Regions from separate parts of the Planococcus sp. APC 3900 genome, predicted to be linked through region 2. Evidence: riboswitches for the same ligand, from Rfam matches in the RefSeq annotation. Region 2 holds a riboswitch; each other region holds the start of a gene.
What was found. Region 2 has a riboswitch for lysine ahead of QMA04_RS09000 (aspartate kinase). Riboswitches for the same ligand answer to the same signal wherever they lie in the genome.

Region 1 (5,217 bases), on a different contig from region 2:
CATGGTCCATGTGATTGCTCCCCGCTCCAGTTGAAGACAAAATCGTCGTATCGGAAATAGGTGAACAATGATCTCCAAACACAGCTCCCGCCAAGACTGCGGATAGCGCCGGCAGCAGCAGCGAAGGTTCCGCTTCAATCATAATGGTTCCAGCAATCGGCAACAGGATGCCGAATGAACCCCATGAAGTTCCTGTTGAGAAAGCCATGATTCCTGCGAGAACAAATAATAAGACTGGCAGAATTGAAGTTGGAATATTGCCATCAGAAACCACACCCGCTAGATAAGCGCCAGTTTCAAGAGAACCGATCAAAGAAGTCAAAGACCAGGCAAAGACTAAAATGAGTACGGCTCCTATCATTGATTTAAGGCCAGCCCAGATGCCTTTTCCAATCCATCCAACAGTAGCTGTTTCGTTCTTTTTCATCTGCAGAACATATAGAATGATCGACGTCAATGCACCCAAAATTCCGCCTGCTAACAGGGAAGCGGGAACATCGGTATTTTCAAAAATCAACCAAATATCGAAAACATGTCCAGCATTCTGATAACCCGTCCAGATCATCGCGCCTACAGTACCGACAATCAACAATAGAATTGGAAGCAATAGGTCTCTTACATGTCCATAAGAATGCGAAGGGAACTCTTCTTTCATTTCACCCGGTATGGTTTTCTTAGGGTCAAAAAGCTGTCCCTTTGTAATTGCCAGCACTTCGTGTTTCTTCATTTCCCCGAAATCCACATCCCGGATAGCTACAAAGAAAACAATCGCCAACGAAGCAACTACATAGAAATTCATCGGTGCCATCCACAGGAAGGCTTCTAAAGCGGAATATTCCACAAAAGTCTGGCCAGCCAAGATCGTAGCAACAATCCCTATGATTGCAGCTCCCCAACTTGAAACTGGCGAGATTACACAAACTGGCGCTGCAGTCGAATCGATGAAATAGGCAAGTTTCGCACGTGAAACTTTGTAGCGGTCGGTGATTGGGCGTGCAACCTGTCCGACAGCCAAAGCATTGAAATAATCATCGATAAAGATGACGATGCCTAAAACCACTGTAAGGACTTTTGCGCCTCTTCTTGACTTGATGCGTGTCGAAGCCCACTCAGCAAAGGCATGGCTGCCGCCGGATAAGCTGACGAACGCGGTGATGATGCCAAGCAATAAAAGAAAAAGAATGATAAAGACATTATAAGCGTTAAAGCCTTCGTCCCAAAAAATGATCGTAAATGATTTGACAAGCTCCTGTAAAGCATCAATTGGTGCAAACCAAGTCAAAATTACGGCTGCCGCGACAATACCTGTCCCCAGTGACAACAGGACACGGCGTGTCAATAACACCATAACGATTGCAATAATCGGCGGCAAAATCGAAAAAATCGTATTCTCCATGAAAACTCCTCCTTATTTTTTGATGGGTGAAAAATGAGACAAAAAAGGCCGACCTCTCCAGTTGGATCAGTCAGCCTTCTACAATTCGTCTGTGCGATACACATCAAACAACCCTGTAGCCCTCCATTTACGCTTCCGCCTAAATGACAGTATCATTCTTGTTCAGAATGATCCCAATCCAATTTCCGGAGACCCCAGAAAATCGATTTCGGCAAAACTTCCTTTCAGATGCGGTCAACGCGGTCAAACTCGCACATCCTACTGATCAGCTCTGCAGCCTCTACCCACCAATATATATTTCTTTGTTAGCATAGCCCAAAATACTGACAAAATCAAATGCCTTTTTAGTCTGAACATTCCTTCTACTTAAGGGCTTTGCTGTGAAAATACTGACTGAAAACATCCCGCAGGAACTCAGGCATGAAATACGTTTTAGGCGCTCTCTTTAAACTCGGGAAAAAATAACCGAATGTCAACATATCCAACGTCACCAGTTTATAGATTTGGTCATGCATCGCCAGCTGTCCATTGATATAAAAATGGTGATCAGTTATCTCCATATTCATATGAAGCATCTTCCCAAAAACCACACCACGGAATCCCATTCCTTTTAATTCAAGCTGTGGCCATTCCGCATTCAGCGATTGCAGGTAGATTTCTTTCAACTCCGCTCCACTCAGTTCGACAAGACACGGATTGATCGGATGTGGCAGCATTTTATGGAAATCATAGCGAGTCAGAGCACCTTTCGGCATATCTTGCATAAAAATTCCAGCATTAAAAAGCGCACAGTCTGCTTCCGTAAATTCGATCAATGCCTGTCCGAATAATAGACCCATCTCGGAGTCTTTAAACCACTCTGCTTTTAAGCTTTTCGTGCTGTGGAAGACCAGTTCCCCCAATTGCAGTTTTCCCTGCTCGACCAGGAATTCATCAAATCCTTCCTCCACTTTTCTTAGTTGGGAAGTCTCGATCAGTTGTGCAGAAGATTTCTCAAACTGCTCCTCTACAGTGACATGGCCGATATAAAAACCAAACTTACCAGCAGCCCCCATCAGCGTATTTCCTTGCCACTTCCCGTCATGAAAAATATGATGGGTATGAGCACCTAAAATAAGGTGGATCTGTGGACAAAGCTCGGCTAATAATTCATCTTCCTTAACACCAAGATGAGACAGGCAGACGATTAGATCCACTTCGTTTTCAATTTCCTTTACTGCTTCTATAATCGATTGTTTTGCATCGGTGATCTTCCAGCCAAGTTTCTGATAAAAGGGGGTGAATTCTGCAGTCGCTCCCACCAGTCCGATGCGTGTGCCATTTTTTGTATGAATAACGTGGAAAGGCTTTGCCCAATCCGGCCGGCGCCCTTGCAAGTCAAATAAATTCGATACCACTACCTCAAAATCCGCTTCAACATATAAATTATTGAGTTCGTCCTTGGACAAGGTGATGCCTTCATTATTGCCGATAGTAACGGCATCGTAATGCACTTCGTTAAGCAAAAGCACATTACCCTGGCCAGCTGTTCCTTCCGTATACGGATGCGAGCGATCAACGTGGTCACCAATATCCAGAATCAAACAAACATCGCCAGCCTCTTCATGCCAGCTTTTCCGCTCAGCGAGAAAAGACTTGATGCGCGGCCAATTCTTGAAATGGCTATGCAAATCATTGGTATGGTAAATATGAATGGTTTCGCTCATGAAAACACCTCTTTAAGAACTAAATATTCCTTCGTAAATCGATCGAAGCCCCAGAACCAGGAGCACTAGACGTAAAATAATGACCAACGTTTCGGAGTTAAGGTGTTTGTTTAGCCGAGCTCCGAGTTTCGCACCAATGTATGCACCTGGGACTACTGCCGCTGTGTAGATCCATGGCACATGCCCCAATGAGATGTGAGTGATGGAATTGATGATGGCTGATAAAAAGACCATGAACATCGATGTTCCGATCGCCACATGAGGCGGAAACAAAAACAATAGAATCATGGCAGGGACAATGATGGATCCTCCACCGATTCCGAAAAGCCCTGAAGCAAACCCCACAAAAAAGGTCAGCAGCAAAGCAAACCAAATAGGGTAACCATATATATATTCTTTCTGCTGCTTATCTATAAAAGTCGTCTGGCGGCCGTTATCAACAAACCAATGGACTTCCTTTAAATGATCTCTAATCAATAAAAGCAAAGAGAGCAGGACCAAAAGAATGCCGAAATAAAGATTGAATGAAGGAAGATCCAGGTTTTTATTGACAAAAGCACCGATTACCGTTCCCGGCGCACTGCCCGCAAAGAAAATGATACCACTTTTGTAATCGACCGTTCCGACTTTCATATAAGCCAAGGTTGAAGACAGACCAGTGAAAATCATCATAATAACGGATAAGCCAACAATTTGTTGAGGAGATAATTCAGGGAAAAAAGCAAAGCCTGTTCCAAGAAATAATAGTGCCGGAACCAGAATGACGCCTCCCCCTAAACCAATCAAAGCGCCTACGATACCGGAAACGATTCCGACAAGCGCCATGACGATAAAAACCATCAAAATTCACCTTCAAACAGATCCATTTGTTTCGGCGAAAGGCCTTCAAATGCCAAACCATTCATTTCCTGAAACTGTTTGGCGTCGCCTGCCGCATGACCTCCCGAATTATTATTGAAGATGACATAAACATTTTCTGTGGTGTCGGATAAAGCCTTTACGGCGCGGCTTATTTCTTCTAATTCTTTTTGATTGTAATCATAGAGATAGCGTACTTCACGCCATTTTTGGCCGTGCCCCGGATTGAGCCAGCCGTGCACATTACGGCCGTGAAGACGCAGCAAGACTTTGTCTTTACGTGTAGACACCGGAACAAGGGGAATGGAACCATCCCCTGCCTGTGGTTCATCACAGACTGAATGGATCAGATGGTTTTCTCGCAGAAACTCCAATGTCTTTTCGCTCATCCCTTCAGCATACCAGGATTGGTGGCGGAACTCGATAGCCATATCAAATTCCTTCAGTCGCTCCGTTATTTCACGAAGCTGGTCGACATTTTCTTTTTGGCAGTCAAACCATGGCGGAAACTGCAACAGCACCATCGCCAGTTTACCGGCTTCTTTCAATGGACGAATGGATTTGCTGAATGCATCAAACATCTCATCGCGCGTTTCAAATGGATTCTCTCCCCGCTGGTGGCCGGTCATGCCCTGATAAGCTTTTACCACAAACTGAAATTGATCAGGAGTTTCCTCAATCCACTTGCGGATATTCCGCTCGGGCTGTACAGCATAGAAAGAGGAATCCAATTCAACGATTGGAAAATGTGCACTGTAATCAATCAATTTTTCTGTTTTCTTTGAGCCTGGGCTATAGACATCCGGATGGTCTCCCCAACCCGTCAAACCTACATAGATCATTGTCCCGCCTCCATTTTTTCGTTATTATTTTATGATAGCATAGAAAAAAACCAGCGTCTTTATAATAGATTTCTGCCGATAGATTAAGCAGAACTGAGGGAATCTATTCTTATTATTCAGTTCCCTGCTTTTGGGTATGCTACACTTTCACAAAAGACTTGGGAGGTTGATCTGATGGAAAAACAGCCTTGGGACTCCAAAGGAATTATAAATAAGTTTGAAGCTCACCGCAACATGGAAATGGCCGCACCAATGGCTGCTTATATGCGCAAACAATTTGCTTTTTTAGGCATTAAAACACCTTTGCGAAAAGCTTTATTGAATCAGCAGTTCCGCGAGTTCCATTTGCCCGAACGCAGGCATTTAACCGAAGAGGTATGGAAACTTTATGAGTTGCCGGAGCGCGAGTACCAAT
Region 2 (5,217 bases):
AAATGCTGTTCTGTGGTACATCGTTCCACCAAAGCGGCGGAAGTCCAAAAGGCCTTCCGGCGTACGGTTGAACATAACGCCCATGCGGTCAAACATCCGGATAATTCCAGGTGCTGCATCCGCCATTGCTTTTACGGGACGCTGATTCGCAAGGAAGTCGCCTCCGTATACAGTATCATCAAAGTGAATATCCGGGGAATCCCCTTCACCTTTTGTATTAACCGCTCCGTTGATCCCGCCTTGCGCACATACTGAGTGGGACCGTTTAACGGGAACGATTGAAAATAAATCGACGGAAGAACCTGCTTCTGCAACTTTAATTGCTGCCATTAGGCCAGCTAGGCCGCCACCGACGATCGTAATTTTGCCCTTCGCCATGTTAGTATTCACTCCTCTTTTAGTTCACCAATGATTGAAACATTCTTAAACGAATGCAAACAATGCTCTGATACCAATGATCGATAATACAATAAATACTAGAAGTGTGAAATATGTTGCATTTCGTTGAGATGCTTCGGATTGTGTGATTCCCCATGTAACAAGGAAAGACCAAAGTCCGTTTGATAAATGGAAGACTGCAGCCAAGACACCGACGATGTAGAATGCCAGCATGAACGGGTTGCTTAAAATGTTTTCCATCATGTTGAAATCAGCTGCAGCAGCTGCTCCGATTGCAACTTGGAATCTTGTTTCAAATACGTGCCAAGCGATGAAGACTACAAGGAAGACACCTGTATAGCGCTGTGCAACGAACAGAATGTTGCGCAAATAGCTATAATGGCCAGGATTGTTCTTCGAAGTAAACGCTATGTATAGGCCATAAAACGCATGATACAAGATTGGTAAATAGATGACAAAAATCTCCAGGAAAATGACGAATGGAAGATTAGCCATAAATTCGGATGCTTTATTGAATGACTCCACACCCTGAGTTGCAAAATGGTTGACGATTAAGTGCTGCGTTAAGAATAAACCGATAGGAATGATCCCCAACAATGAGTGCAGCCTGCGCATTAAAAATTCACGATTGTTATCCAAAATTTTACCCCCCTCAAAACATTGATTGGCAGCGTCCAGAGCAAACGAAAAATTGACGAAAGCACCTGAAGCCGCAACACCATCATGATACAAGAATATGACATATTTATTGTACTCCCCCCCTCTGAGAGCGTCAAGGCAACGAATCCCTTTTAAACAGATAGTTATTACATTAAAAAGGGGGACTTCACGCCGCATAAGGGGGAAAACCTATGTGAATGTAACCGTTTTATTAGATTTATGCGAAAAAGCGATTCTCTAATTGAGAATCGCTTTTTCAGCTGTTTCTGCTGTATTCCACTGTTGTCGGGATTATCGCAGCATTGCTATTGAGAATTTGAACATTTTGTGAATATTTTCACGTACACCGTTTTTAATTCAAGATATGTCTTGATACACCTGAAGTTCTGAAAGTCCATAGGCCTCGTGCAAAGCATTTGCTGATTTCTTCATATCCGTTTCCGGCACTACCACTGAAATTTTGATCTCAGATGTGCTGACCATCTTCACTGGGATGTCTTGACTTCTCAAAATATCAAACATCCGTGCAGCCACCCCTGGATTTGATACCATGCCTGACCCGACAATGGAGACTTTCGATAGGCCGATTTCCACATTCATGGAAAGAAAGCCAATTTCACTTTGAGCTTCAGTCAACACGCGGCGTGTTTCTTCCAAGCTTTCCTGGCTGATGGAAAACGATACCGAAGGAGGAAATTCATCACTGATGCTTTGAACAATAATATCAACGTCGATCTGATTTTCTGCCAACTTGGTAAAAATATTTGCCAGCGATCCGTTAAACGGTTTTTTGTAAATGACAGTTACACGCGCTACCCCAGGTTCGAACGCTACACCTCTGACGATTAAGTTTTTTTCCACAGTGATCACCTCTTGTATGATTGTGCCAGGCTCGTCTGAATAACTTGCTCTGACCGATAATGGTACGCGATTGTTTTTTGCGAATTCAACTGCACGCGGGTGTAGCACACCTGCTCCCAGATTAGCGAGTTCGAGCATTTCGTCATATGAAATCTGTTCCAGCTTCCGTGCACCTGTTACAAAACGTGGATCGGAAGTGTAGACACCGTCGACATCGGTATAGATTTCGCATTTTTCAGCTCCGAGCGCTGCCGCAAGTGCGACTGCGGTCGTATCGGAACCTCCCCGGCCAAGGGTGGTGATGTTACCGATTTTATCTACCCCTTGGAATCCAGCCACTACACATAAATAACCATTGTCAAGCACGCGTTCAAGCCGTTCCGTGTGAATTTGTTCAATCCGGGCATTTCGCGGAACAGACTCTGTTTCAATTCCGGCTTGCCACCCCGTAAACGATAGCGCTTCATGGCCAAGCTTCTTAAAGGCCATAGCCAGTAACGAGATGGTAATCTGCTCGCCTGTAGCCAATAGCATATCCATTTCCCGTTTCGGCGGCTCAGCTGAGATTTCCCCTGCTAACCCAAGCAGCGTATCTGTTGTCTTGCCCATTGCCGAAACCACAATGACTACGCGTTTTCCTTTTTCTTTTTCTCGAATGGCTCTTTCTGCCACTCCAATGATTTTCTCAGGTGTAGCAACAGACGTGCCTCCAAATTTCATGACGATCGTTTCCATTCCATCCACTCCCACATTTAGTATGTGGCCCTCAACATGCCTAGCCAGGAAACAGCATAACTCCCGGGCAAAGACACAAAAAGAGGCAGCTCACCGCAACCGCGGCAAACTACCTCTTTTATCATGTACGAAAAACGTCCATGTGAGATAGCCCTCCAGAGATTGACTCTGACAGCTCTGCACTTCTTAAATGCAGAACCAGCATGCGAAACAGCAGTAAATACGCACACTTCGGCGACCGCCCCTTTCAACATTCTTCACGGATTCTGCAAATCTCCAAATGCTTACTATTGACGTTCGCGCCTCTATCATCACTTTTCCAAGTGATTCAATTATGGTCTTACGATAACATGTTATGAATCGCTTGGCAATGTCTCCTCAGCAAAATGCTGATTGATGGATGTCGCCAAAGCTAACGGGATTCCCGCTTGTTGAATATCTTCTATAGAAGCTTCTTTTATTTTTTTGACGGAACCGAAATGCTTCAGCAATTGCTGTTTGCGTTTCGGGCCAACTCCTTCAAGGCCATCCAAAGCGGACTGGATCGAATTCTTGCCGCGCAGCTGCCGGTGGAACGTGATAACGAAACGGTGGACTTCATCTTGAATGCGCTGCATCAAGTAAAATGCTTCGCTGGTCCGTTTCAACGGAACCACTTCAGGAGGTGAACCATAGAGCAATTGGGACGTTTGGTGCTTGGCGTCTTTTGCCAAACCGGCAATCGGAATCGACAAGCCGAGTTCATCTTCCAGAATTTCACGGGCTGATTCCATTTGTCCCTTGCCGCCATCAATGACAATCAAATCCGGCAAAGGCAATCCATCTTTCAAGACCCGTGAATAGCGCCGGCGGATCACTTCACGCATCGCTGCATAATCATCGGGCTTGGAAGCGTTTCGCGTTTTGTATTTCCGGTAATCTTTTTTAGAAGGCTTGCCGTCAATGAACGTAATCATTGCAGACACCGCATCGGCACCTTGAATATGCGAGTTGTCGAACGCTTCGATGCGCAAAGGCGTTTCAATGTTCATTGCTTCACCTAAATCTACGCATGCACCGACTGTCCGTTCTTCCTGGCGCTCCAATAGCTGAAATTTCTCTTTAATGGCAATCTCGGCATTTTTCTTCGCCAACGCCACCAAATCTTTTTTCTTGCCGCGCTGCGGAACGAGCACCCGGACTCCGAGCCATTCTTTCAGCATATCCGGATCGTCCGCTTCCGGAAGCAGAATTTCATTGGGCTTAACATGGTTCGGTTTTTCGTAAAACTGGCCAAGATAAGTCAAAAATTCTTCTTCCGGGTCCCGGTAAAGCGGGAAAAGCGAAACATCCCGTTCAATCAATTTGCCTTGGCGCACAAAAAAGACCTGCACACACATCCAGCCTTTATCGACCGCATAAGCAAATACATCGCGATTGGTGAAATCATTCATCGCCATTTTCTGTTTTTCCATAACGGTTTCAATCATCGAAATTTGGTCACGGTATTCCTTGGCCCGCTCAAATTCCAGATTTTCTGCCGCTTCAGACATTTTCTCGACCAATTCCTGTTTGACTTCACGAAAACCGCCATTTAGAAATTTGCTGATGCCGTCGATCATTTCCTGATAGGTTTCTTTTTCTACTGGCTTGACGCATGGCGCAAGACATTGCCCCAAATGATAATACAAACAAACCCGGTCCGGCATGGTATGGCATTTCCGCAATGGGTACAGGCGGTCCAGCAACTTTTTCGTCTCTGCCGCGGCATAAGCATTCGGATACGGACCGAAATACTTGCCTTTGTCTTTTTTGACATGTCTGGTCGTGATCAGCTTCGGATGGCGCTCACCGGTAATCTTTAAATACGGATAGCTTTTGTCATCTTTCAGCATGATGTTGTATTTCGGATCGTATTTCTTGATCAAATTCAATTCAAGAATCAGCGCTTCCTTATCGGAAGATGTCACGATGTATTCGAAATCCTCGATTTCATTGACCAAACGCTGGGTTTTTGCATCGTGGCTTCCCGTAAAGTAGGAGCGCACGCGATTTTTAAGAACTTTCGCCTTGCCGACATAAATGACGGTATTCTGGCGGTCCTTCATCAAATAACAGCCTGGTTGATCAGGCAATATTGCTAATTTATGCTGAATCAATTCGTTAGCCATCTTTTATCTCACCCTATTAAAAAACCGGGCACCATCACTGGACCCGGTTAAGAATTATGCGTGTTTTTCAACCAATTCAGCCAATGCTTCTTTTGGTCTGAAACCAACTACTTTATCTACTGTCTCTCCGTCTTTCATCAATAGCAAAGTCGGAATTGACATGATGCCGTAGTTTCCAGCTGTTTCCTGGTTTTGATCCACATCAACTTTTACGATTTTAACTTTATCGCTCATTTCAGCGTCTAACTCTTCCAGCACTGGAGCAATCATTTTACATGGTCCGCACCAAGTTGCCCAAAAATCTACTAAAACGAGTCCTTCTGATACTTCTTGTGAAAAGTTCTGATCTGTACCGTGTACGATTGCCATGAATAATTCCTCCTTATGATTAAAACCAAACTATATACAGAGT
Region 3 (5,217 bases), on a different contig from region 2:
TTCTAAAATATAATTCATGGGCGAGGCTCCTCTGCGTTTTGTATAACTATTGTATAACTATGTATTTGAAAAGACCAGTAAAAAGCATAGAAAAACCGGATGAGTTTCCATCCGGTTCTACAAGCTTTGTATTTTTGCTGTTTCATCAAAAAAGCGGCAATCAACAAGACCAGCGGCAGCAAAATACATAAACGGAACCAGATTCCTTCTCCACCCATAAAGATGAGCAACATGGGTGGAAGCAAAGCAATTCCGCTCCACGCGATGGCTTTCCAAGACCTTTTCCAGAGACCGATAATCACCAGCACAATCGACGCAATGACCAGAGACCACAATACAATCCCAACCAAAAAGAAGCCCACCACAACACGCCTCCCTGTCGTCATCAATCTCTCACTTTATCTATACCCCATTTTGCAGAATAAACATCTACTTTTCATAAAAAAAGACAGCCATATAGGCTGCCTTAAAATTTCTGTTATAGATTCTGGAAGAATAGGCGGATAACATCAAGTCCACCGATGACATTGCCGGCTGCAGTCCCCAAATTGGTCAGTACAACGACCAGCAGAACCCGCGTGACTTTATTATCCCAAAATCCTTTCAGAGTGAAAACATCTTTGGATAAGGTTTGAAAATCGCCGACATTCGGCCGGCGGACATAAGCCTGAGCTAATCCCGAAAACCAGCCGGCCGCCAGTAGCGGATGAAGTGCGCCAATTGGGCCACCCACAAACGCTGTCAAGATGGCAAATGGATGGCCAAATGCAGCAGCGGCGCCGATTGCCCCAAGGCATGCCGTCCACAAAATCCAGCTGACGGTTTGGTCGATTCCTGCTGCCGGGTTATTCATGAAGGTGATAGCAATCATGGCAACAAGCGCCAACGGAATGGCCCAGCCGATGACTTTTGGCCATTTTGATTTTGGAGGAACTTTCGATAATTCCGCCAAATCGTGTTCATTGTGGACTTCTTTTACAATCCCAGGAATATGGGCAGCACCAAGAACTGCCACAATTTTTTTACCCGGTGCTTCTTTGATCTTCTGCGCCAGATACTGGTCGCGTTCATCGATCAATGGCTCTTTCAGTTTAGGGAAAGACTGGGTGAAATCGTTCATGACTGCATTTAAGGTATCTTGTGACTTCATCTTCTCCAAGTCTTCTTCTGAGATGGTTTCTTTGCTGAAAATGCTGAAGAAAACCGAAGTTAATAGCTGGGCCTTGCCCATGAAGCCGATATTCCCCCAGATGCGTGAAAATGTTACTTGGATATTGCGGTCTGCCAGCACAAGTTCCGCTCCGGCTTCTTTAGCGGAAGCGATCCCCTGGATCATTTCCTGGCCAGGCTTGATGCCGAACTGATCTGCGAGGCGGTTCTGAAACGAGGAAATCGCCAAATTCATCAAGAGCAGACTGGCTTTCTTGTCTTTGATGACTTTGAAGATATCGGTCTCTTTCCACTTGCTGCCTTGCATGACCGATTCATAGCGCTGCGCATCCAATTCGATGCACACCGAATCAGGCTGCTCCGCTTCAATAACTTTTTTCACTTGTTCTGCACTCACTTTTGATACGTGTGCAGTCCCAATCAAAATCAATTCTTTTCCTTCATATTCTATGCGAGTAATATTATCTTGCGTCATGTTGTACTTCCTTTATAGAACTGAATTTCTTTCCATATATAAATGAAAAGACTGTCTATTCTTTATAATGGATTACAATAGCGAAAATATCAATGCCGCACCCTTGGATTTCCATTAAAAGAAGGTCCGGGTCATAAATCAGTGGCATTAAAAGTGTCGCCTTCTTTCAGGTTGCCGGCTTGGAAGCCTTTGTAGAACCAGCGCTTCCGTTGCTCTGAACTCCCATGCGTAAAGCTCTCCGGCACTACATAACCGCGTGAACGCTGCTGAATAGTATCATCCCCCACCGCACTCGCCGCTGTCAGCGCTTCCTCCAAGTCCCCTTCTTCCAAATAGCCCATGCCTTGCGCATGATGCGCCCAGACACCTGACAGATAATCCGCCTGCAACTCCAGGCGAACCTGTAATTTATTGTATTCTTCTTCACTCAATTGATTGCGCAGAGGCTGCACTTCTTCCATAACACCCAGCAAATTCTGGACATGGTGCCCAACTTCATGCGCCACTACATAAGCCATGGCAAAATCACCCGGCGCCTGGAACTGGGTCTGCAATTCATTATAGAAACTCAAATCAATGTAGAGCTTGTAGTCGCCCGGACAATAGAACGGACCGACTGCTGAACCTGCCGTCCCGCAAGCGGATTCAACACTTCCGGTATACAGCACCAATGTCGGTTCCACATATTCCATGCCTTCCTCGGCAAAAACTTCTGTCCAAACTTCTTCGGTATCCGCGAGGACAACTGAAACGAATTCAGCCAATTCCTCTTCTTCCTGTGTTGCTTCATAAGGCTGATTTGACGTTGTTCCACCTGAGCCTCCCAATTGGTCCAGGATGACACCCGGATCGCCACCTAAAAACGCTACAAGCAGCACAATCAGAATACCGCCGATTCCGCCGCCTGCCACCATTGCACCGCCTTTGCCTCTTCGGTCTTCTACGTTTCTACTGGCTTTTCTGCCTTTCCACTCCATAGGACTCCCTCGTTTCAAAATGCTTTTTGTTTACCCATACCCGTTGCAACGCCTGTTCTAATCCATTTCAGGCAAACGGTAAATTAAAAAACGTTCCCGTGAATCCTTATGAAAACCTGGCAGCTGAATTTCCTGTGCTAATTCAAAAACGGTGCGTGTTTCCAGGTGATCGCTGTAATCCTGTGAAGCAAAAAACAAAATTACCTCAATGGTTCGTGGATTTGTTTCGGCAGACCGCAGGATTTTATTGATAAATGCAATGAATAATTGGACCGAAAACGGATTAAAGAAATAAAATACAGTGTCCCGTGCCGTTATTGGGTACTCCTGTGCAAGGCAATTATAAAATGCCACCTTCTGCTCAGCATTTTTATGCTTTTTCACATACTGTTTTTTATTTTCAAGGGCCTCTTCATAAAATACGGGATTCATTTCGATTCCAGCGGTTTCTGCACCGAATACATGGTGAGCATAAAAATTCAACCGCCCTTTGCCACAGCCCACATCCACCAGACGGCCACCGGGAGACAGGCTGTAGTTTTCGAACAACCTGTCCAGCAATTTGTAAGGAGTCGGCTCATAGCGGTTGTGGTGAAGGGAATCCGTAAAGCCCCGCTGATTTCCACCGGTTTCGATATTCAACCGGCGGTCGTATTCCTGCTCTTCCATCCCAAATCACTCCTTCGGCATAAAATTTTACTCTGATGACCTTGCAATTAATAGTGAAATTTGTTATAGTACAGCTAATTCAATATTTCTTGCTCCAGCTTTTATGGAGTAGGATAGAGGCGCAAAAACCATCAGTACGCAAAACGAGGAGTATGGGCTCCGTTGACGTTTGCCGAAAGGGGGATTTGCCGAAGTGGCGGAAATCTCATATTTCCGTGCGCTGGGTCTGCATTCAATAAATGCAGGACTGTCATATAGGGAACTATATGGAGGGCTATCTGATGCACAGGAACGATTGGTAAACATTGTTTCTACTGCAGCAACGAGTCCCTCGTTGCTGCTTTTTTGTTTATTCCTGACTAGGCCCCTCACCTCTAAGCTACGACAAAAATTAGAAAAGGGTGTGTTCTTTATGAATTTTGGCCAAGTAATTACAGCAATGGTGACGCCATTCGATCAACATGGAGACATTGATTTTCCGGCAACACAACAATTGATAGAGCATTTGATAGCAAACGGTTCAGACGGCCTGGTCGTCGCAGGGACAACCGGAGAATCTCCGACTTTAACGGCAGAGGAAAAAGTTGAATTGTTCCAGTTTACCGTCCATACAGTAGCCGGACGGATTCCAGTCATTGCAGGAACAGGTTCCAATAATACACGCGCTTCCATCTCCTTGACAAAACAAGCAGAAGAAACGGGCGTTGATGGCATCATGCTGGTCACACCATACTATAACAAACCTTCACAGGAAGGCATGTTCCAGCATTTCCAGGCGATTGCCGCGTCTACAAGCCTGCCGGTCATGCTCTACAATATTCCAGGACGCAGCGTGGTCAATCTATCTCCGGAAACGATCATTCGCCTGTCCAAGATCGACAATATCGTTTCTGTTAAAGAAGCGAGTGGAGACTTGGACGCAGCTGCAGAAATCATCGAAAAAACAGCGGATACATTTTCTGTTTACAGTGGAGACGATAGCTTAACAATTCCAATGCTGTCAATCGGCGGCACCGGCATTGTCTCAGTTTCCGCGCATATCATCGGCAACGATATGCAGGACATGATTACCAGCTTTAAAACAGGAGATGTAAAGACCGCGGCGGCTATCCACCGCAGATTATTGCCGACAATGAAAGCATTGTTCGCTGCGCCAAACCCGTCTCCGGTCAAAGCGGCACTTACGCTGACTGGTGTTCAAGTCGGCGGCGTGCGCTTGCCGATGATTCCATTGACCGAAGAAGAAACCATCACCTTGCGTAAGGCATTGCCTGACGTCCATTCCGAAGCCGTCACTAACTGATACAAGATAAAAAACGCTGAAGCCCAGAGCTTCAGCGTTTTTTTCATCAATTGACTTTCATTTGTTCCAAAACCCGCTTCAAGCTGCCGCCGACCTCCAGCACTTTCAAGTCAACTCCGATCTCAGTTAACGTTGTAGCGATTTCGGGACGGATTCCGGTTAAAATCGAGCGGACACCAACCAATTTCAACGACTGGATGATTTTGATGATTTGTTCAGCTACCATCGCATCCACGCGCACCACTCCTGATAAATCCACAATCAGCACGCTGATTTTCAACTGATTCGCGGCCAACAGTGTTTTCTCCAGAATATAACGGGCGCGGTCAATTTCAATATTCCCCACTAAAGGCAACACTGCGATGTGGTCACTGACCGGCACGACGGGGGCTGAAAGCTCCAGAAATTCCTTCCTGGCTGATTTCAGTTTCCGCTGGTACGATGCTGTATAGGCCTGTGTATATGAGTATGCGGCATGGTCCAACAAGGAATGGAAAAATTCCATGACATCAAAGAGAAGCTGCAGCTCCATCTTTTTGTGGACCGCTTCTGTCTTGATGACGGTTCCGATATGTTTGCGGTAAAGAGACGTTTCCGCCAACGCATCTTCCAGCGATCTTCCG

Region 1: it holds a riboswitch for lysine, as region 2 does, so the genes downstream of both, QMA04_RS14715 (Na+/H+ antiporter NhaC family protein) here and QMA04_RS09000 (aspartate kinase) in region 2, are expected to answer to the same signal.
Region 3: it holds a riboswitch for lysine, as region 2 does, so the genes downstream of both, dapA (4-hydroxy-tetrahydrodipicolinate synthase) here and QMA04_RS09000 (aspartate kinase) in region 2, are expected to answer to the same signal.

Annotation. Positions count from the first base shown of each region.
Region 1 covers NZ_JASDCT010000007.1:146,427-151,643, reverse strand. Annotated here, with positions in the region: gene QMA04_RS14715 (Na+/H+ antiporter NhaC family protein) at 1-1,396, opposite strand, end outside; lysine riboswitch at 1,505-1,687, opposite strand; gene QMA04_RS14710 (bifunctional metallophosphatase/5'-nucleotidase) at 1,759-3,102, opposite strand; gene QMA04_RS14705 (sulfite exporter TauE/SafE family protein) at 3,115-3,942, opposite strand; gene QMA04_RS14700 (DUF72 domain-containing protein) at 3,942-4,802, opposite strand; gene QMA04_RS14695 (DNA alkylation repair protein) at 4,977-5,217, shown strand, end outside.
Region 2 covers NZ_JASDCT010000003.1:431,660-436,876, forward strand. Annotated here, with positions in the region: gene sdhA (succinate dehydrogenase flavoprotein subunit) at 1-378, opposite strand, end outside; gene QMA04_RS08995 (succinate dehydrogenase cytochrome b558 subunit) at 424-1,038, opposite strand; gene QMA04_RS09000 (aspartate kinase) at 1,417-2,655, opposite strand; lysine riboswitch at 2,796-2,971, opposite strand; gene uvrC (excinuclease ABC subunit UvrC) at 3,009-4,805, opposite strand; gene trxA (thioredoxin) at 4,860-5,174, opposite strand.
Region 3 covers NZ_JASDCT010000001.1:421,156-426,372, reverse strand. Annotated here, with positions in the region: gene QMA04_RS02135 (efflux RND transporter permease subunit) at 1-18, opposite strand, end outside; gene QMA04_RS02130 (hypothetical protein) at 15-386, opposite strand; gene QMA04_RS02125 (TraB/GumN family protein) at 479-1,645, opposite strand; gene ypfJ (KPN_02809 family neutral zinc metallopeptidase) at 1,777-2,622, opposite strand; gene QMA04_RS02115 (class I SAM-dependent methyltransferase) at 2,680-3,291, opposite strand; lysine riboswitch at 3,398-3,576, shown strand; gene dapA (4-hydroxy-tetrahydrodipicolinate synthase) at 3,704-4,594, shown strand; gene QMA04_RS02105 (STAS domain-containing protein) at 4,641-5,217, opposite strand, start outside.